3 regions of the Streptomyces sp. ML-6 genome follow, and region 3 is predicted to be linked to each of the others. Evidence: riboswitches for the same ligand, from Rfam matches in the RefSeq annotation. Region 3 holds a riboswitch; each other region holds the start of a gene.
The links. A riboswitch is a leader RNA that binds a small molecule or an ion and turns the genes downstream of it on or off. The one in region 3 is predicted to bind cyclic di-AMP.
Positions count from the first base shown of each region.

Region 1: linked by a shared signal. The riboswitch ahead of OCT49_RS03475 (C40 family peptidase) and the one ahead of OCT49_RS18425 (M23 family metallopeptidase) in region 3 are both predicted to bind cyclic di-AMP.
Region 2: linked by a shared signal. The riboswitch ahead of OCT49_RS12580 (transglycosylase family protein) and the one ahead of OCT49_RS18425 (M23 family metallopeptidase) in region 3 are both predicted to bind cyclic di-AMP.

Region 1 is NZ_JAOTIK010000001.1:806,897-813,919, forward strand. It holds gene OCT49_RS03465 (ATP-dependent Clp protease proteolytic subunit) at 1-226, shown strand, start outside; gene OCT49_RS03470 (hypothetical protein) at 234-542, shown strand; cyclic di-AMP (ydaO/yuaA leader) riboswitch at 940-1,112, shown strand; gene OCT49_RS03475 (C40 family peptidase) at 1,116-1,589, shown strand; gene OCT49_RS03480 (ATP-binding protein) at 1,675-2,106, opposite strand; gene OCT49_RS03485 (helix-turn-helix domain-containing protein) at 2,309-3,169, shown strand; gene OCT49_RS03490 (DUF397 domain-containing protein) at 3,194-3,400, shown strand; gene OCT49_RS03495 (8-amino-7-oxononanoate synthase) at 3,393-4,535, opposite strand; gene bioB (biotin synthase BioB) at 4,678-5,874, shown strand; gene OCT49_RS03505 (adenosylmethionine--8-amino-7-oxononanoate transaminase) at 5,867-7,023, shown strand, end outside.
Region 2 is NZ_JAOTIK010000001.1:2,914,505-2,921,527, reverse strand. It holds gene OCT49_RS12610 (glycosyltransferase family 2 protein) at 1-449, shown strand, start outside; gene OCT49_RS12605 (GtrA family protein) at 446-847, shown strand; gene OCT49_RS12600 (SurA N-terminal domain-containing protein) at 1,005-1,655, shown strand; gene OCT49_RS12595 (nucleoside triphosphate pyrophosphohydrolase) at 1,729-2,703, shown strand; gene OCT49_RS12590 (cytochrome P450 family protein) at 2,713-4,110, shown strand; gene OCT49_RS12585 (transglycosylase family protein) at 4,216-5,250, shown strand; cyclic di-AMP (ydaO/yuaA leader) riboswitch at 5,562-5,733, shown strand; gene OCT49_RS12580 (transglycosylase family protein) at 5,737-6,516, shown strand; gene eno (phosphopyruvate hydratase) at 6,858-7,023, shown strand, end outside.
Region 3 is NZ_JAOTIK010000001.1:4,149,665-4,156,687, forward strand. It holds gene OCT49_RS18405 (FAD-binding oxidoreductase) at 1-447, opposite strand, end outside; gene OCT49_RS18410 (SHOCT domain-containing protein) at 806-1,216, opposite strand; tRNA gene OCT49_RS18415 (tRNA-Met) at 1,463-1,536, shown strand; gene OCT49_RS18420 (PP2C family protein-serine/threonine phosphatase) at 1,711-2,874, shown strand; cyclic di-AMP (ydaO/yuaA leader) riboswitch at 3,148-3,300, shown strand; gene OCT49_RS18425 (M23 family metallopeptidase) at 3,312-4,559, shown strand; gene OCT49_RS18430 (hypothetical protein) at 4,640-4,852, shown strand; gene OCT49_RS18435 (aldo/keto reductase) at 4,860-5,804, shown strand; gene OCT49_RS18440 (PrsW family intramembrane metalloprotease) at 5,903-7,023, opposite strand, start outside.

The DNA of each region.
Region 1 (7,023 bases), 3.3 Mb from region 3:
GCGGGGCCAGCCGTCCGACCTGGAGATCGAGGCGCGGGAGCTGGAACGGGTCCGGGGAATGCTCATCGACCTGTTGGCCCGTCACACCGGCCGCGACGCCGGACACATCGCCACCGACATCGAGCGCGACCTGGTCCTCGACGCGGCGGGGGCCAAGGCGTACGGCCTGGTCGACCACATCATGACGAGCCGCAGGGCGTCGCTCCCTCCGCACGGCGCGCGGTGAACGCCCGATGCAGCCGCCCGACTTCCCGCCGCTCCCCGCACTGACCCGCGCCGAGGGGGAGTTCATCGACCGCTACCTCGAAGTCCTCGACCAGCTGGGCCGGATCAACCCGGCCCGGGGCAGCGACACCTACGGGGCGTTGCGCGCCGCGCAGGCACTGGTCTCACGGGCCGGCGACCTGCGGGACGCGCTGGCGCTGATGCACGAGCGCGGGGAGGCCCGGATCCATGCCGCCACCCTGGCCCGGGCACTGCGCGTGCTGGACGGGGAGCGGCGGGCCGGGCGCGTCACCGTACCGCCCGCTCCGGCGAGTTGACCGGCGCCCGCCCCTTCGTGACCGCCGGAGGGTGCGCAACTCCCCCGCTCCGGAGCGCGGCGGGCGTCACCCAACTCCCGTACTCGACACGCCCGGAGCGCATGGCGAAATTCCTCGCTCGTTCGGCGTAGGAAGTCCCTCGCGCGAGGGACTTTCCAACTTGCGTTTTCCGCGTGACCAGTGGGCGGAATCAACTGTTCCGCCCCTGGTACGGGACCGGGCCGAATATCCCGAACAGCCATCGGAATCGCCACGTCCACTCGAACGGGTCAGTCGTGAGGAGCCTCACATATCCCTGTTTCGGCTCGGAAATCCGGCAGTGAGTGCGTCAAGATCCCTGGGACGACAAGCCCCCGCCACCGCGGCGGGGCGGTCCGGGCGGACGCCGAGTCCTGCCGCCGCCCGGATGCCTGGTCGACGGAAGTGGATCGGCAGGAGTGGAGGACCCGAGCACAACGGGTCGGCCGGAACATCGGTCGTCCCTCGGGGTGAAGCCGCCGAAAGCGGCCGGGCAACTTCGCCAGCCCGAACCCGACAGGTCATCCTTCACAGGCGGCTGACGAAGGGTTGCGCATGACTGCGCAGGTTCATGTCCCGTCTCTGATCGCCCGGGCCGGTACGGCCTCGGTTCTGACGCTCGCCGCCGTCGGCGGCACCGTGCTCGCCCCGGGTGCCACCACGGAGGCCCAGGCAGCGACCCGCTCGATGAAGGCACTCAGCATCGCCGCGTCGAAGAAGGGTTCGCCCTACCGCTGGGGAGCCGCCGGCCCCCACCGTTTCGACTGCTCCGGCCTGACGCTCTACTCGTTCAAGAAGGCGGGCAAGAAGCTACCCCGCACGGCCCAGCAGCAGTACAACAAGACCCGTCACATCTCGGCCTCGAACCGGCAACGTGGCGACCTGGTCTTCTTCCACTCCGGCCGCAGCGTCTACCACGTGGGGATCTACGCCGGGAAGGGAAAGATCTGGCACTCGCCGAGGACCGGCGCGGTGGTCCGGCTGGAGAAGATCTGGACGAGGAGCGTCTACTACGGGCGGGTCCGTTGAGGCACGCCCAGCGGCCCGGGACCGCCTTCCGCGGGCCGTGCCCCGGACGGGCGGTGGCGGCGTCCACCGCCCGTCCGGCCCCTCCTCAGGCGTGCACGGGACCGGGCCACGGGAGCACGATCCATACCGTCTTGCCGCCGGCGGCGGTGGGGGTGACCGCGAGCCGTCCTCCGTATTCCTTGGCCAGGGTCCGGATGATGACCATGCCTCGTCCGTTGTCCTGCTGGACGGCCGCTGGCAGTCGCCGGGGCCACCGGGGATGACTGTCCGTCACCCCCAGCGACAGTTGTTCCTCCCGGTCCAGCCGGAGGTCCACCGTGAAGGTGGGCGACTGCCCGAAGGTGTGCTGAACGGCGTTGGTCGCGAGTTCCGAGACGATGAGCCGGATGCCGTCGGCGAATTCGGTGTCGGCGGTCAGGCCCCATTCGGTGAGCACCATGGCCACGTACTTCCGGGCCGCCGCGACCGAGACCGGCTCGCTCGGCAGAGTGACGCTTGCTTCCTGATGATCCGCCATGGCAAGCCGCCCCTTTCCCACCCGGACCGACCGGCTGTCGCTCCGGGTCGTGCTTCGCGCCAGATTGCCACCGATGCTGCCCTCTGCAACGGTGATCCACCAAGATATGCATATATCTGTCGCTCGATGCGGTGAACCCCCTCACGCGAAACCGTGCGCGGGCGACAATGTCCGTCCGGCGGGCGAGGGAGGGAGGCCGTGGATGCGGCACGGTCCTGCGGTACGGCGTCGCAAGCTCGGGGAGGAGCTCCGGAGCCTGCGCCACACATCGGGGCTGACCAGCCGGGACGCCGCGCGGATACTCGGCTGGCACCAGTCGAAGGTCAGTCGGATCGAGACCGGTGTCAGCGGGGTGCGGCCGGCCGATGTGACCCGGCTGCTGGACGCCTACGGCGTGGACGACACGCAGTTGCGGGATCTCCTGGCGACCCTGGCGGGTTCGGCCGGCGGGGGCGGCACCGGGTGGTGGCACGCCTATCGCGGCCTGATCCCGCCCCAGTACCGCGATTTCATCAGTCTGGAGTCCCAGGCGCGGACCGCGCGCACCCTGGAGACCTCGGTGGTGCCGGGGCTCCTTCAGACGGCCGACTACGCGCGTGCGGTGACCCGGGCTTCGCTGGACGGACTGCCCGCCGCCCGGCTGGACTCACTGGTGGAGGTGCGCCTCGCCCGGCAGGGGGTGCTGAGCAGCGATCCGCCGTTGCGGCTGAGCGCGGTGCTCGACGAGGCGGTCCTGCGGCGGGAGGTCGGTGGGCGCCGGGTGATGAGGGATCAGTTGCGTCATCTGGCCCGGGTGGCCCAACTCCCCCATGTGCAACTCCAGTTGCTTCCGTTCTCGGTCGGTGGCTACGCCGGCCTCACCGGCCCTTTCGTTATTTTCTCCTTTCCGAACACTTCTGATCTCGACGTGATTGTTCTTGACCATTTGACGAGTAGCCTCTACCTGGAGCGGAAAGAAGACCTTGAGGCGTACGGCTCGGCCTTCCGCACCATGCAGGCACACGCGCTGTCGCCCGAGCACTCGTTGGACCTCATCGCCGCGATCGACCGCGGCGACCGGTGACTTCGGACCGCCCGAGAGGACGTCATGTCGGATTGCCTCGCACAACACGACTTACGGTGGCGGCGCAGCAGCCGCAGCACGGGTATGAACAACTGTGTGGAAGCCGCTCCGTTCACGGACGGGCGGCTGGTCGTACGGGACTCCAAGGACGTGTCCAGGCCACCGCTGCAATTCTCCGCGGTGGCCTGGACCTCTTTCGTCTCCGATCTGTGCCGGGATCCGTTCAGCTGACGGGGGCGGTCCGCCGCACGGTCGCCACGGCCGTGTCGATCTGCTCCTCGGTCAGGTCGGCGCGCGCGGTCAGCCGCAGCCGGGACACCCCGTCCGGCACCGACGGCGGCCGGAAGCAGCCCACGAGGACCCCGGCGGCACGGCAGTCGGCCGCCCAGCGCACGGCGGTCTCCGCCGACGGGGCCCGCACCGACACCACCGCGGCGTCGGGGCGCACGGCGGTCAGACCGGCCGCCGTCAGCCGCTCGTACAGGGCGGTGGCGACCTCGCGGGCCCGGCCGGCGCGCTCCGGTTCCCGGCGCAGCAGCCGCAGGCCGCCCAGCGCGGCGCCCGCCGCGGCCGGTGCGAGGCCGGTGTCGAAGATGAACGTACGGGCCGTGTTGACCAGGTGCTCGATGACCCGGGCGGGGCCGAGGACGGCTCCGCCCTGGCTGCCGAGGGACTTGGAGAGGGTGAGCGTGGCGACGATCCCCGTGCCGCCCGCGAGACCGGCGGCGGCGAGCGCGCCTCGGCCGCCTTCCCCCAGTACGCCCAGTCCGTGCGCGTCGTCGACGAGCAGCGCGGCGCCCTCCGCGCGGCAGACGTCGGCCAGGCCGGGCAGCGGTGCCGCGTCGCCGTCGACGGAGAAGACCGAGTCGGTGACGGCCAGCGCCCTGCCGTCGTGCGCCCGCAGTTCCTTGCGCACGGCGTCGGGGTCGGCGTGTGTGACCACGGCGGTCTCGGCGCGGGAGAGCCGGCAGCCGTCCACGATCGAGGCGTGGTTGCCCGCGTCGGAGACGATCAGCGAACCGCGTCCGGTGAGCGCCGTGACGGCCGCGAGGTTGGCCGCGTAGCCCGACGACAGCACCAGGGCCGCTTCGAAACCGCAGAAATCGGCCAGTTCACGTTCCAGTTCGGCATGCAGTGCGGTGGAGCCGGTGACAAGTCTGGATCCGGTCGCGCCCGCACCCCACCGGTGTGCGGCCTCGGCCGCGGCGGCGGTGACCTCGGGGTGTCGCGTCAGCCCCAGATAGTCGTTGCTCGCGAGGTCCAGGAGGCCGGACCCGGCGGACCGGGGGCGGAGCGTGCGGACGAGCCCGGCGTCCGCGCGGCGGCGCGCCTCGTCGTCGATCCAGTCGAACGGGTCGAGGGGCATGAGCGATCCCTTTTGTAGGCAGCTCACAGACCCTAACCGCGGGCGCCACAGGTCATGGTGTGGCAATACACACACCCTCGACAGGCTCTGTTGTCCGGTTCCTCCTTGGCTGCGGGCCGTGCGGTAGGCCAGGATCAACGCCATGGACCTCCTGAACACGCTGGTGGACAAGGGGCTGCGGCGCGAGCTGCCGACCCGCGAAGAAGCACTCGCCGTACTGGCGACGCCGGACGACGACCTGCTCGAAGTGGTGGCCGCGGCCGGAAAGGTGCGCCGTCAGTGGTTCGGGCGGCGCGTGAAACTCAACTATCTGGTCAACCTCAAGTCCGGTCTGTGCCCCGAGGACTGCTCGTACTGCTCGCAGCGGCTCGGTTCGAAGGCCGGCATCCTCAAGTACACCTGGCTGAAACCCGACGAGGCGTCCAAGGCCGCCGCCGCGGGCGTGGCCGGCGGTGCCAAGCGGGTGTGTCTGGTGGCGAGCGGTCGCGGTCCGACGGACCGTGACGTCGACCGGGTGTCGGAGACCATCGAGGCGATCAAGGAACAGAACGAGGGCGTCGAGGTGTGCGCCTGTCTCGGTCTGCTCTCCGACGGGCAGGCCGAGCGGCTGCGCTCGGCGGGCGCCGACGCGTACAACCACAACCTCAACACGTCCGAGGGGACGTACGGGGAGATCACCACCACCCACACCTATGCCGACCGGGTGGAGACCGTGCAGCAGGCGCAGGCCGCCGGGCTGTCGGCGTGTTCCGGGCTGATCGCCGGTATGGGTGAGAGCGACGCCGATCTGGTCGATGTCGTCTTCTCGCTGCGCGAGCTGGACCCGGACTCGGTGCCGGTGAACTTCCTGATCCCGTTCGAGGGGACGCCGCTGGCCAGGGAGTGGAACCTCACCCCGCAGCGCTGCCTGCGCATCCTGGCGATGGTCCGGTTCGTCTGCCCGGACGTGGAGGTACGGCTCGCGGGCGGGCGCGAGGTGCATCTGCGCTCGATGCAGCCGCTCGCCCTGCACCTGGTCAACTCGATCTTCCTGGGCGACTACCTCACCAGCGAGGGGCAGGCGGGCCAGGCGGACCTGGACATGATCGCGGACGCCGGTTTCGAGGTGGAGGGGACGGACACGACGACGCTGCCCGCGCACCGTGCGGAGCCCGGCGGCGGTTGCGGTTCGCACGGGGGCGGCTGCGCGCCGTGCGGCGACGCGCCCGGGGAGAGCGCGGGCGCGGAGGCCGGGACCGCAAAGGGCCCGGCCGCTGCCCCGGAGACGCCGGCCGCGCGCACGGACCTGGTGGCGGTCCGCCGTCGCGGCGCGGGGACGGATCTCGCCCCCAATGCGTGAGTCCCTCTCCCCGGCCGAGCTGCGCGCCCTGGACCGGGCCCACGTCTGGCATCCGTACGGCCCGATGCCGGGCCGGCAGGAACCGCTGGTCGTGGAGTCCGCGTCCGGGGTGCGGCTGCGGCTGGCCGAACCGGTCCACGGGCAGCGCGAGTTGGTGGACGGCATGTCGTCCTGGTGGTCGGCGGTGCACGGCTACAACCACCCGGTGCTCAACGAGGCGGCCCGCGGCCAGCTGGACCGGATGAGCCATGTGATGTTCGGCGGGCTGACCCACGAGCCCGCCGTGCGACTGGCCACCCGGCTGGTCGAGATCACCCCGGAGCCGCTGCGGCACGTGTTTCTGGCCGACTCCGGGTCGGTCTCCGTCGAGGTCGCGGTGAAGATGTGCCTGCAGTACTGGCGCTCGGCCGGGCGACCGGCCAAGCAGCGGCTGCTGACCTGGCGGGGCGGCTACCACGGGGACACCTGGCAGCCGATGTCGGTGTGCGACCCGGAGGGCGGGATGCACGAGCTGTGGTCGGGCGTCCTGCCCCGGCAGGTCTTCGCCGACGCGCCCCCGGCCGGTTTCGAGGCGGAACCGGACGCCGCGTACGCACGGCACCTGCGGGAGCTGATCGCCGAGCACGCCGACCGGCTGGCCGCGGTGATCGTGGAGCCGGTGGTGCAGGGCGCGGGCGGAATGCGGTTCCACTCCCCCGCGTACCTGCGGGTGCTCCGCGAGGCGTGCGACGCCCATGACGTCCTGCTGGTGTTCGACGAGATCGCCACGGGTTTCGGCCGCACGGGCGAGCTGTTCGCCGCCGGGCACGCGGGGGTGTCGCCCGATGTCATGTGCGTGGGCAAGGCCCTGACCGGCGGCTATCTGACGATGGCGGCGACGCTGTGCACCTCCCGGGTGGCGGAGGGCATCTCGCGCGGCGAGGTGCCGGTGCTCGCGCACGGCCCGACGTTCATGGGCAACCCGCTCGCCTCCGCCGTGGCCTGCGCCTCCGTCGACCTGCTGCTCGGCCGGGACTGGCGGCGGGAGGTGGAGCGGATCGGCACGGGGCTGCGGGACGGCCTCGCCCCGGCGGCGGAACTGCCGGGGGTGCGGGACGTACGGGTGCTGGGCGCGATCGGCGTCGTACAGCTGGACCACGAGGTGGACAT
Region 2 (7,023 bases), 1.2 Mb from region 3:
GCTTCTCCAAGGGCCTCTTCGCCTGGGTCGGATTCCGCACGACGACCTTCGAATACGAGAACGCCGTCCGGGAGCAGGGGCGTTCCGCCTGGACCTTCGGGAAGCTCCTCAACTACGGGCTCGACGGGCTGCTCTCCTTCAACAACAAGCCGCTGCGGGCGGCGCTCCACCTGGGCATGCTGCTGCTGTCCGTGGCCCTCGTCCACGCGGCGTGGATCGTCGGTGTCGCACTGGTGAAGGGAGTGGAGACCCCCGGATATGTCACGCTTCTCGTCGTGGTCACCGCGCTCGCCGGGGTTCAGATGGTGATGCTCGGAGTGGTCGGCGAGTACGTCGGCCGCATCTACTACGAGGTGAAGAGGCGCCCGCACTTCCTGGTCAAGGCCACGAACACCACCACGGCGGCGCCGCACCGGACACGGGAACCCCAGGAGTTCGTACGCCGATGACGGTCCCGGCACAGATGGCCCGGTTCGCCCTCGTGGGAGCGGTGAACACCGGCACGTACTACGGCTGCTACCTCCTGCTGCTGAACGGTCTGCCGTACATCGCCGCCCATGTGGTGGCGTTCCTGCTGAGCATGACCGGCTCCTTCTTCCTGAACTCCTGGTTCACCTACCGGACCCGCCCCACCTGGCGGAAGTTCCTGCTCTTCCCGCTCACCAACCTCGCCAACTTCGTCCTCACGACCGGCGGCGTCTATCTGCTGGTGGACCTCGCCGGGTTCGACGACCGGTACGCGCCGCTGGTCGCGGCGGTGGCGGCCATCCCGATCACCTTCGTCGTCTCGCGCACGATCATGCTGCGACCGGACCCCGGGGAGTCCGTGCCCCGGCGCGTGCCCTGAACCGCACCGCCCGGCCCGGACGGCGCCGCGCGGGCCCACATCCCCAACTCCTTCCGAATCGTTGGTCGAATCGGTGGCCCCAGCCATCTCCACTGCCTACCATCGATCACCGCAAGGTCTTGTGCACTGATGCACAAAGTCTCCCCGGGAGGTTCCTTTGCACCGCCGCCGCCGCACCGCGCTCACCGTCTCCGCCGCCCTCCTCGCCGGCGTCCCACTCCTGACCGCCTGCGGCGGCGAGACCCACCCGGGCGCCGCCGCCGTCGTCGGCGGGGACCGGATCGAGGTGTCCGCGCTGCAGAGCCAGGTGGCGGCCGTGCGCGAGGCCCAGCGCGGCGCGCCGGACGCCTCCCAGCTCATCGACAAGTCCGGCCAGCTCAGCCGGGCCAAGCTGCACGGCATCATCTTCGACAAGGTGCTGGACCGGGCCGCGAAGGACGCCGGCGTCACCGTCACCCGCAACGAGATCCAGCAGCTGCGCAAGGAGGCGGCGGACCAGTCCGGGGGAGAGGCCCGGCTGCGCACGGTGATGCTCCGGCAGAGCTGGGTCGCCCCCGGCCAGATCGACGCCGTCTTCCGCGAGCAGGTCCAGCTGACGAAGCTGGCCGAGGCGCTCGGCCTCGACATCCAGCAGCCCGCCGGGCAGCAGGCCGTCGGCGAGGCGCTCAGCAAGGCGTCGAAGGAGCTGGGGGTCGACGTCAACCCGCGCTACGGCACCTGGGACGACAAGCAGACCCAGCTCGCCGGCTACAAGGCCCCGTGGATCAGCCAGGTCACCAAGCCCGAAGGCGTGGCGGCCGGGGTCTGACCCCCGGCCCTCAGGCGCCGGGCGTCCGGTGGCCGGGGCCCGGCCACCGGCCCGATCGGAGTAGATTCGAACGGTGAACGCTGAAGATCCCGGCCGTATCGTCCTGCTCACCGCCAGCCACCGCGTCGCGCCCGGACTCCTGTCCTGGCCCGCCTGGCAGGCGCTGCACGCCGCCGACCGGGTGCTCTGCGCGGAGCGGGAGCATCCGCAGCTGCCGTACCTGCGCGAGGCGGGCGTCGCCGTCGAGCACGCCGACCCCGCCGCGCAGGAGCTCGTCGACGCCTGCGCGGGCGGCCGGAGCGTGGTCGTCCTCGCGGGCGGCGAGGGCTCCGGGCCGCTGACCGACGGGCTCGCCCGGCTCGCGGGTTCGGGCCGGGTGCGGATGCCGGACCTGGAGCTGCTGCCCGGTTCGTACGACCTGCCGGGTGCCCGGTTCCTCGACCTGGTCCAGATCATGGACCGGATCCGGACCGAGTGCCCCTGGACCTCGCGCAAGACCCACGAGGGCCTCGCCAAGTACGCCATCGAGGAGGCGTACGAGCTGGTGGAGGCGATCGAGCACGGCGACCGCGACGAACTGCGCGAGGAGCTGGGGGACGTCCTCCTCCAGGTGGTCTTCCACGCGCGGATCGCCGAGGAAGGCCGCCCGGGGGATGGAGCGGAGCCGTTCTCCGTGGACGACGTGGCCGCGACCCTCGTCGAGAAGCTGATCCACCGCCACCCGCACGTCTTCGGCGACGAGACGGCCGAGACCCCGGAGGACGTGCGCGCGCACTGGCTGCGGACCAAGGCCGTCGAGAAGCAGCGCGCATCGGTCACCGACGGGGTGCCGCTCGGCCAGCCGGGGCTGGCGCTCGCGGCGAAACTGGCCGCCCGGGTCCGTACCGCCGGGCTCGACGTGACCCCGCCCACCGGCGACGGCATCGGCTACGAGCTCCTCGCCCTGGCCGTACGGGCCGAGCGGGACGGCATCGACCCCGAGGCCGCGCTGCGGGCCGCGGCCCGCGCCTACCGGGACGCCATCAGGGCCGCGGAGGGCAACGGATAACGTCGGGGCGTGAACCACAGCCCCGCCGACCAGCCCATCGACGAGCCCGCCGACCGCCCCGCCGACGAGCCCACGGCCCGCCCGACCGACGAGTCCGTCGGCGGCTGTCCTGCCGACCGGTCCGGTGCCAGTCCCGGTGTACGTCCAGCCGCGCCCGAGCTCTTCACCTGGGAGTTCGCCACCGACCCGTACCCGGCCTACGCCTGGCTGCGCGAGCACAGCCCCGTGCACCGGACCGCGCTGCCCAGCGGCGTCGAGGCATGGCTCGTCACCCGGTACGCGGACGCCCGGCAGGCGCTCGCCGACACCCGGCTCTCCAAGAATCCCGCGCACCACGCCGAACCGGCGCACGCCAAGGGGAAGACGGGCATCCCCGGGGAGCGCAAGGCGGAGCTGATGACGCATCTGCTGAACATCGACCCGCCCGACCACACCCGGCTGCGCCGGCTCGTCTCCAAGGCGTTCACCCCGCGCCGGGTCGCCGAGTTCGCGCCGCGGGTGCAGGAGCTGACGGACCGCCTCATCGACCGCTTCGCCGAGGAGGGGAGGGCGGACCTCATCCACGACTTCGCCTTCCCGCTCCCCATCTACGCGATCTGCGACCTGCTGGGCGTGCCGCCCGAGGACCAGGACGACTTCCGGGACTGGGCGGGCATGATGATCCGGCACGGCGGCGGCCCGCGCGGCGGGGTGGCCAGGTCGGTGAAGAAGATGCGCGGCTACCTCGCCGAGCTGATCCACCGCAAGCGCGAGAACCCGGGGGACGACCTGATCTCGGGGCTGATCCGGGCCAGCGACCACGGCGAGCACCTCACCGAGAACGAGGCCGCCGCCATGGCCTTCATCCTGCTCTTCGCCGGGTTCGAGACGACGGTCAACCTCATCGGCAACGGCGTCCACTCCCTGCTGTGCGACCCGGAGCAGCGCGCACTGCTCCAGCACTCCATCGAGACGGAGGAGGGCGGGCTGCTGGAGACCGGGATCGAGGAGCTGCTGCGGTACGACGGCCCGGTCGAGCTGGCGACCTGGCGGTTCGCCACCGAGCCGCTGACGCTCGGCGGGCAGGAGATCGCGGCCGGGGACCCCGTGCTCGTGGTGCTCGCCGCCGCCGACCGCGACCCGGAACGCTTCCCGGACCCCGACACCCTGGACCTCGCACGGCGTGACAATCAGCACCTCGGATACGGGCACGGCATCCACTACTGCCTGGGCGCGCCGCTCGCCCGGCTGGAGGGCCGGACCGCGCTCGCCACGCTGCTGAGACGCCTTCCCGACCTGCGACTCGCGGTGGAACCAGGCGATCTGCGGTGGCGCGGCGGGCTCATCATGCGCGGACTGCGCACCCTTCCCGTGGAGTTCACGCCGGAGTCCGGACGGGCCGGAAGTGACACTCCGTCAACTCTGTGACTTTTACGTGATCCGCGCTGCATCGACTTGTGACTCGTGTTCGGGTCCGGCTAGGTTCACCGTTCGACCCACCAGTCACACGTCAGCTACACGGAAGGCAACCCCATGGGCTCCGCGAACGGCAAACACCGTCGCCCCCGTCAGGCACCCGCCATCGTCGTCGCCGCGGGCGTGACCGGGTCCGCCATCGCCATCCCGCTGCTCGGCGCTTCCGGTGCGCACGCGGCCGACGCCACGACCTGGGACCGGGTGGCCGAGTGCGAGAGCGGCGGCACGTGGAGCGCCGACTTCGGCAACGGCTCCTACGGCGGGCTCCAGCTCTCGCCGGAGACCTGGAAGGCGTACGGCGGCGAGTCGTACGCCGAGCGCGCCGACCTCGCCAGCCGGGCGCAGCAGATCGCCGTGGCCCAGAAGGTCCTGGAGGACCAGGGGCCGCAGGCGTGGCCCAGTTGCGCGGTCATCTCCGGCCTCGCGACGGACGGTGCGCTGCCCGGCGTCGACCCGGGGACCGCGCCCGGCACCGACCCGGGGACCGTGGCCTCCGCGGACCCGGAGCGGAGCGGGAAGCCCGCCGGGGAGACGTCGAAGCCCCCCGCCGGCGAGGCCGATCCGTCGGAGGGTGCCACGGGCGGTGCGGGTGCCGTGGACGGCGAGGACGGTTCGTCCGCACCGGGCGGCGCCGACGAGCCGTCAGGGGCGGTCACGCCCTCGCCCGACCCCTCGTCCGGAACCCCCACGGCCCCGTCCTCGGAGGGCTCCACGGAGGGCTCCACGGAGACCCCGTCCGACACGCCCGAGAAGTCCGTACCGTCCGGTTCACCTGAATCGTCCAGCGGTCAGGGTGGAAAGCACCGCGGTGCGCCGGCCGTCGAGGACGGCCGCGAGGTGGGTGTCGACGAGGGTCGCGAGTCGGGCCGTCACGCCTCCCGCGGCGGTGACGGTGCGCGCGGCACGGACGTCCCGGCCGCCGGTGACCCGTACACCGTCCGCCCCGGCGACAACCTCTGGGCCATCGCCGACGAGCAGAAGGTCCCTGGTGGGTGGGTTGCGCTGTACGAGGCGAACAGGGCCGAGGTCGGCTCCGACCCGGATCTCATCCTTCCCGGCCAGCGGCTCGACCTCGAGGTGGGCGCCGAGTGAGAGCCGCGTGAGAGCGGCCTGATGGCTGGCTGAAAAAGACCCCGGAACCGGGGCAGTTCAGGGACCTATGTCCACTTATGCGTAAGTGAGACATGGGTCTCTTTGCGTCAACTGGCGTGTCGCGCGCCGGGAGCCCTCGCACATCGGGCCCGACCTGCGGAAACGATGGATCCTCAGATGCAAGTAAGGGCTTATTGTCCGATGTGTCCATCTTTGAATGTGGGGGTTGCGTATGTCTACGGTCGGAACCGCTCGCACCGCGGGCCCCGTCGACCGTCACGCCGAATCCTGCCGTCGGTCGGAGGGAACAGACGCGTAAAGCGCCGTAGGCAGGAGCGGGGGACCCAGGTAGGCGCCGGCCCCGATCGTCGAAGGACGCATCAGGACCGGCTTGGGGTGAAGTCGCGTGCTAGGACGTGCGACCGGGCAACTCACTTGGCCCGAACCCGACAGCTCACCTCGTAGGCGTCGGTGAGGAGAAGTTCCATGCTGTTTTCCAGCAAGGGCAAGCACCGCCGCCCGTCCAAGGCGGTCCGCATCGCCACGCTCGCCGGTGTCACCGGTGCCGCCGTCGCCGCCCCCCTGATGGGTGCGAGCAGCGCCTCCGCCGCCTCCGTCGCCACCTGGGACGCCGTCGCCCAGTGCGAGTCCGGTGGCAACTGGTCGATCAACACCGGCAACGGCTACTACGGCGGCCTGCAGTTCTCCCAGTCCAGCTGGGCCGCCGCCGGCGGTCTGCAGTACGCCCCCCGCGCCGACCTGGCCACCAAGGCCCAGCAGATCGCCACCGCCGAGCGCCTCCTCGACATGCAGGGCCCGGGCGCCTGGGGCTGCGCCCGCGCCGGCGGCCTGACCAACGACGGTGTCGACCCGGGCGTCGACACCGGCTCCTCCGCCTCCACCGGCTCCACCGAGAAGTCCGGCTCCACCCAGCAGCAGAGCGCCCCGGCCGCCCCGAAGCAGCAGTCGCAGCCGACCCGCCAGGCCCAGCCGAAGCAGGAGCGCACCGAGGCCCCCGCCGCCTCCCGCTCCGAGCGCTCCGCCGCCCCGCGGGCCGAGGCGAAGAAGACCGTCACCACCCCGACCGGCAAGAAGGTCAAGAAGGGTGACGGCGAGTACGAGGTCGTCGCCGGCGACTCGCTGAGCAGGATCGCCGCCGAGCAGGGCGTCAAGGGCGGCTGGCAGAAGCTGTTCGAGCTGAACAAGGACATCGTCGAGAACGCCGACCTGATCTACCCGGGTCAGCAGCTGCACCTGACGAAGTAACCGGGACTCTCTCCTCCCCCGGCAGCCCCGGGCCGCGCGACCCTCCGTACGCGCGGCCCGGGGTTTCCGCCTTCCCGCCGCACGGGCGGGCCCCGGCCCTCCCTGCACGGCCCTCTCCTCGCCGGAGCCCTCCTCCCCGTAAAGGGGAGGGACTGTTCAACTCCTGTAGTTACTGACCGGTAAAAATCTGGTCTTTCCTCCCGGATTGTCCGCCCCCGGGTCCTTTTTCGTCCCAGGGGACGGGCGGTCGTCGGGCTGATCGGGCCGGGCCGGTTAGGCTCTTGTCGCAAGGCCAAAGCGACCCTGCACAACCAGCGTCATATCCCAGAAGGAGATGCCTCGTGCCGTCCATCGACGTCGTCGTAGCCCGGGAAATCCTCGACTCCCGCGGAAACCCCACGGTCGAGGTCGAGGTCGGCCTCGACGACGGCAGCACCGGCCGTGCTGCCGTCCCGTCCGGCGCCTCCACCGGTGCGTTCGAGGCCATCGAGCTTCGTGACGGTGACC
Region 3 (7,023 bases):
GCCGTGGCCGCCGCCCAGGGTGAGGCCGCCGACGCCGGTGGTCGAGAGGATGCCGGAGGGGGTGGCCAGCCCGAAGGCGTGGGCCGCGTGGTCGAGGTCGCCGAGGGTGCTGCCGCCGCCGACCGTGGCCGTGCGCGCTTCCGGGTCGACGTGGGCCCAGCGCATGGGCGAGAGGTCGATGGTGACGCCGTCGTCCACCAGGCAGAGGCCCGCCCCGCTGTGGCCGCCGCCGCGGACGGCGACCACGAGTCCCTCGTCGCGGAGGAAGTCGACCGCGGCCATGACGTCCGCCGTGTCGGCGCACCGGACCACCGCCGCGGGACGTCTGTCGATCATGGCGTTGTAGATCGTGCCGGCCGGGCGGTACTCCGGATCCTGCGGGCCGATGACGGGGCCGCGCAACGCGGTCCGCATCGCGTCCAGGGGTACGGGTGTGGTGCGGTTCATGGCCTGGCCACCCCCTCGTGCGTCGAGGTCGGGATGGCGGTCGCGCCCCGCCCGGCACCCGGCGGGGGAGGCCGGGGCCCCGGTGCCCGGGAGCCGCGGACGGGAAGGCCGCCGTGGGCTGATGTCTCCAGCCTCCGCCCGGCCCAGCGACCCTGCCAGCCCGCCGGGGCGGGCGGAGGGAGACATGCGCGCCCGGGGCGGCGGCGGGGGATGGGGGGCGGTGCGGGCCCGTCCCGGTCCGGACGAGGAGGTACGGGCGGTTCCGACCCGGACGAGGGGTGCGGGTGTCACGTCCTGGACGAGGAGGTACCGGCGTCCCGGTCCGGACGAGGAGGTACGGGTGGCCTGCCCCCCCGGCTCAGACGAGGAGCTTCGTCTTCGCGCGCTGGTACTCCTCCTCCGTGAGGGCGCCCCGGTCCCTGAGGTCGGCGAGCTTCGCCAGGTCGTCGACGTGGCCGCCGTGTTTCGGGCCGTCCCCGCCCGAGGTGCCCGCCACCTCCCGTACGTACGCCTTGAAGGCCGCGTCCCGGTCCTGGACCTCCTTGATGTCCCGCCGGCTCATGGACTTGCCGCGCACGATCACGTACACCAGCACCCCGATGTACGGCAGCAGGAGTGTCAGGACCAGCCAGCCCGCCTTGCCCCAGCCGCTGAGGTCGTGGCTGCGGAAGATGTCCGTGATGACCTTGAAGAGCAGGAACAGCCACATGACCCAGAGGAAGAACCAGAGCATGGTCCAGAAGAGGTCGAGCAACGAGTAGTCGTCCACGGTTCGCTCCCGATCAGTGCGATGGTGTCGCCTCGGTCGGCCGGTAGGTGAAATCAGTCATATCACTGCATATGGGTGTGTGCGCGCTGTCCCGCGGCGGGCCCGTACGGGAGCCGGGTCCTCGTTCGTCGGCGTGGGGCGTGGGGCGCGGGGTCGGTCCGTGTGCCGGATGTGGCCCGGGTGAAGCCCGGGGGGACCCGAGTGGTCATGAGCGTCCCGGGAATGGCGTAGAGTGGTGTTCACCGACGCGGGGTGGAGCAGCTCGGTAGCTCGCTGGGCTCATAACCCAGAGGTCGCAGGTTCAAATCCTGTCCCCGCTACTGAAGAGTCAGGCCCGGCACGCATGCAGCGTGCCGGGCCTGACTCGTTTCGTGCCCCGCCCGGGTCCCTCCGTTGGCCGACGAGCGGTCGCCGCGTCGTGCCGTTCCGGGGAGTCTGGGGGCGGGGCGCGGTTCCGTCCGCAGCCGCGGACGTACCGGGCAGGAGACCAACGGGTGGTGTGGAAGCGGGAACAGCGGCCCGGCGGGCACGCCGGGGGCGGCGTCGGCACCCGGCGGTTCGTGCGGGCACTGCCCGCCCTGATGATCTTCGGCGGGCTGGTGTTCGACGCCTTCACGCCGCCGGTCTTCACCGCCATCCCGCTGTTCGTCGCGGCGCCGCTGATCGCCGCCCCGTTCTTCTCGCTGTCCAGCACCGTCTGCACCGGTGTCGCCTCGACGCTGGCCGTCATCGCGCTGCGGCTGTCCAGCAGCACGCTGCCCGAAGTGGTGCCGCTGATCGAGCTGCTGACCCTGGCCACCGTCTCGGTCCTCGCGGTCGTGATCAACGCGGTGGTGCGGCGCGGCAACGAGCAGCTGGCCTCCGCACGGGTCATCGCGGAGACCGCCATGCGCGCGGTGCTGCCGAAGCCGTCCGAGCGGATCGGCGGACTGCACGTGGCGGCGCGGTACGTGGCGGCGCAGGCGGACGAGTTCGTCGGCGGCGACCTGTTCGCCGTGACGGACACCCCGTACGGGGTGCGGCTGGTGGTCGGGGACGTGCGGGGCAAGGGCCTCGAAGCCGTGGGGACGGTGGCGGTGGTCATCGGGGCGTTCCGCGAGGCGGCCGAGCAGGAGCGCTCACTGGCGGGCGTCGCGCGGCGGCTGGAGCGGGCGCTGGCGCGGGAGGAGGCGAGGCGGGGCGGGCTCGACGTGCTGGAGGGGTTCATCACCGCCGTGCTGGCCGAGATCCCGTCCGGGCTGTCCCGGGTGTGCGTCGTCAACCGCGGCCACCCCGAACCGATCCTGCTGCATCCCGACGGGGCGCTGGAGGTGCTGAGGCCCACCGAGCCCGCGCTGCCGCTCGGGATGGACCTGGGTGCGTGGCCGCAGCGGACGGACGAGTGGGACCTGCCGGCCGGGGCGACCCTGCTCCTGTACACGGACGGCCTCTCCGAGGCGCGGAACGCCGAAGGGGTCTTCTACGACCCGGCGGAACGGCTGCGCGGGCGGATCTTCCCGGGGCCCGAAGAACTGTTGTCCGCGCTGACCGACGACGTGCGTCTGCACACGGGCGGCGAGACGACCGACGACATGGCGCTGCTCGCGGTCATGTGTCCGGCGGAGAGGCAGCCGGACCGGCGCAGGACCGTGCGGATCGTCGGCCTGGAGGAGGCGTGAGGGGCGGGGCGCGGGGGACCGGTTCCGTTCCTTCCGCCCGCAGTGCCACCGTGCGTGATCGAAGGGCGTCGCTCCGCATAACGTTTGACGCAACGTCAGAATCAGGGTAATGACTGAGAGTCGGTCAACTCGTACATTTTCATTAGGTTATGTCCCGTAAAGTCCTGGCCAAAGACATGAACGATCAGTGGGAACGGCTTGGAAAGCGGCCCCGGTGTCTATTAACGTTCGATAACGCAGTGCGGTCGTCCCAGCCGTCGCCAGTGGCGGCACCGTGCGCGAGCGCCGAATTCCGCAAGGGAACCGGGGAACCACCTATATGGGGTGAATCGGACGCCTGTGTCTCGTGAGAGGCAGAGGGGCCCGTAGGAGACCTTCCTGCTCCGAACCCGTCAGCTAACCCGGTAGGCGAGAAGGAAGGAAAGGAGTGCGCCCCCGTGGCGTCCAACAAGCCTGCCCCCGAGGCCCCGTCCTGGTTCACCCCCGACTACGGCTTCGGCGCCGACTTCCCCGCGCAGCGCGGTCCCGACTCCGACGCCGGTTCCGATCCGGCGGCCACCGGGACGATGACGACGGTGTACGGCGGCGACTACGGCGCAGACCCCCACACCGGCCACGGCGGCGACCTCACCACCGAGTTCGGCGGTGACTTCAACGACGACTTCGGCGGCGGCTTCCGTACCGACGGCAACGGCGGTGAGCCCGCGCGCAGCCTGGAGGAGTGGAACCCCACCGAGGAGTCCGTCCGCCCCGTGCGCGGCCGGCACCGCGTCGCCAAGCAGCGCAGCGGACTCGCCCGCAGCTCCACGGTGTTGGGCGTCGGCGTCATCGCGGCGGTCGGCGCGGGTGGCATGGCCACCGCGCAGAGCAAGCCGGCGGTCTCCATCTCCGTCCCCGACTCCATCACGGAGAACCTTCCCGACGCCGCGTCACTTCCCGGCGTGGGCGCCCTGTTCTCCGACGACTCGGACAAGGACGCGTCCGAGGACGTCACCGCCTCCGCCCCGCTGACCTCCGCCGGCCTCACCGTCGCCGAGGCCGAGCAGGGCAGGACGGACGCGGGCGAGGCGCTCCGCGCCCGCATCCTCCAGCAGGCCGAGCAGCAGCAGGACGCGGCCGCCGCCGAGGCCAAGGCCGCCGAGGAGAAGAAGGCCGCGGAGAAGGCCGCCGCCGAGGCGAAGAAGCAGCAGGACGCGGCCGAGGCCAAGGCCGCCGCCGAGAAGAAGAAGGCGGAGGAGGAGGCCAAGAAGAAGGCGGAGGCCGCGCGGCTCGCCAAGCTCGCCGCCAGCTACGCCGTTCCGACCTTCTCGTACACGATCACCTCGACCTTCGGGCAGGCCGGTTCGATGTGGTCCTCCGGCCACCACACCGGCCTCGACTTCGCCGCCCCGACCGGCACCCCGGTCAAGGCCGTGCACAGCGGCACGATCAAGTCGGCCGGTCTGGCCGGTTCGTACGGCTACCGCACGGTGCTGGAGCTGGAGGACGGTACGGAGATCTGGTACTGCCACCAGTCCTCGATCGGCGTCGGCGTCGGCCAGAAGGTCACCACCGGCGAGACCATCGGCCGGGTCGGCGCGACCGGCAACGTGACCGGACCGCACCTCCACCTGGAGATCCACACCCCCGACGGCACGGGCGTCGACCCGATGGCCTGGCTCCGCGGCAAGGGCCTCAACATCTGAGGCCGCCCGAGCCGGTCCACCGGCCATGAACCCCGGCAGTCCTGACGCTCACCCCCCGACGTCAGGGCTGCCGGTTCGTCGTGAGCGGCCCGGGCCGGGGAACTTGGAACGGCGGCCCCGACCGGGACGGCGGCCCCGACTGGGACGGCAGTCCCGACTGGAACGGCGGCCCCGACTGGGACGGCAGTCCCGACTGGGACGGCAGTCCCGACTGGAACAACGGGTCTGACCGGAGCAACGGCCTCACCGGAACGGCGGCCCGCCGGAACAACGAGCCCGTCGAAATTCGTTGATCCACTCATGACTTCTCTTCGTAAGCTGGGCTCCTCCGACCTCCAGGTCTTCCCGCTCGCGCTCGGTGGCAACGTCTTCGGCTGGACCGCCGACGAGGCGCAGTCGTTCGCCGTGCTGGACGCCTACGTCGAGGCCGGGGGCAACTTCATCGACACCGCCGACGTGTACTCGGCCTGGGTGCCGGGCAACAAGGGCGGCGAGTCCGAGACCGTCATCGGCAAGTGGCTCGCCGCGCGCGGCAACCGTTCCGACATCGTCGTCGCCACGAAGGGCGGCGCCCACCCCGAGTACAAGGGGCTCTCCCCCGCCACCCTCAAGGCCGCCGCCGAGGAGTCGCTGCGCCGGCTCGGCACCGACCACATCGACCTCTACTACACGCACTTCGACGACGAGACCGTGCCGGTCGAGGAGATCATCACCGCCCTGGACCAGCTGGTGAAGGAGGGCAAGGTCCGGGAGATCGCCGCCTCCAACCTCAGTGCCGAGCGGCTCCGGGCGTCCCTGGACTTCTCGGAGCGCGAGGGGCTGGCGCGCTACGTCGCCCTCCAGCCGCACTACAACCTGGTCTCCCGCGACACCTACGAGGGCGAGCTCCAGGACACGGCCGCCCGCGCCGGGCTCGCCGCCGTGCCGTACTACGCCCTGGCCTCCGGCTTCCTCACCGGCAAGTACCGGCCGGGCGCCGTGGTGGACAGCGCGCGGGCCCAGAGCGCCGGTCAGTACCTGGAGTCGGAGCGGGGGCAGAAGGTCCTGGCCGCGCTGGACAAGGTCGCCCGGGAGCACGACGCGCAGATCGCGACCGTCGCGCTGGCCTGGCTCGCGTCCCGGCCGACCGTCGCCGCGCCGATCGCCTCGGCCCGCACGGTCGAGCAGCTGCCCGCCCTGGTGGCCGTCGCGGACCTCGCGCTGACCGAACAGGACCTGGCCGAACTCACCGAGGCGTCCGCCTGACGCGAAGTCCCGTCCCGCCCCGTCCACGGCCGCTCGCCCGCGCCGTCGGCGGGGCGGACGGTTCGTCACCCGGTGGGGCCGGACAGACCCCGGTGGTCCTACCGCGGGGGCAGGTAGGGGTGGTGTCCCGGCCCGGGGCCGTTGGGGTGACCGCCGTACGGGGCGTGCGCGGGGTACGGCCCGGCGTACGGGGGCGGCGCCGGGTGATGGGGGCGCAGCCGGCCCGTGGCCTGCGCCGCGTACGTGAGGGCGGGCACGGCCACCTCCCTGCGCTGCCAGAGGTGGTGCAGCAGCTCCAGCTCCCGCGCCGCGAAGTCCGGTTCGGCCGCCCCGCGCCGGGCCCGCAGCCGCAGCGACGCCAGCGACGTGGCGAACGACTCGTACTCGGCGACCGTGCGGGCGGCCGCCTTGCCGTGGGCCGTGGCCCGGGCCAGGTCCCCGCTCGTCGGGGCGGGGACGGCGACCGGCCCGTACCCCGGCCACCCCGCCCCGTACGGGACCGGCCCCCGTGCCGCGATGGCGTGCCGACGGCGGGCCTCGTCACGGGCCAGGCCGCGGGCCCGCATCGAGGAGAGGGCGAGCGGCTCCGCCGGGGTCAGCCAGCCGGCCGCCGCGTAGGCGGGCAGCTCGGCGCAGAGCGTGCGCAGTTCGCGGTGGCGCGACCAGATCGCCAGCCAGGTCACCAGCCCGAAGGCCGGGACCATGAACAGCCCGTACACGGCGTAGAAGCCGTACGGGCCGAAGGTCGCCGACCCGTTCCACAGCGCGTGCATGCCCATGGCGAGGACGAGGCCCAGCAGCGGCAGCACGACCCGGCGGACACGCCGGCGCCGGGCGATCGTCGCGGCGATCCCGAAGCCGATGCCGGTCAGCACCGTGAAGAGCGGGTGCGCGAACGGCGACATCACCACCCGTACGAAGAACGTCGCGGCCGTCACCGACACGGCACCGGCGGTGCCCGCCTGCTGGTCCTCGTCGAAGGCGTTGCCGAGGTAGAGGATGTTCTCGGTGAAGGCGAAGCCGCTCGCGGTGAACCCGGCGGTCACGACGCCGTCGACGATCCCGTTGAAGTCGCGTCTCCGGAACAGGAAGACCAGCAGTATCGCGGCGGCCTTGGCGCTCTCCTCGACGACCGGCGCTATGACCGTGGCACCGAGGGTGTCGGCGTCCGCCGGGTCGGCGGTGGCCGTGGCTATCCAGCGGGTCGCGAACGAGTTCG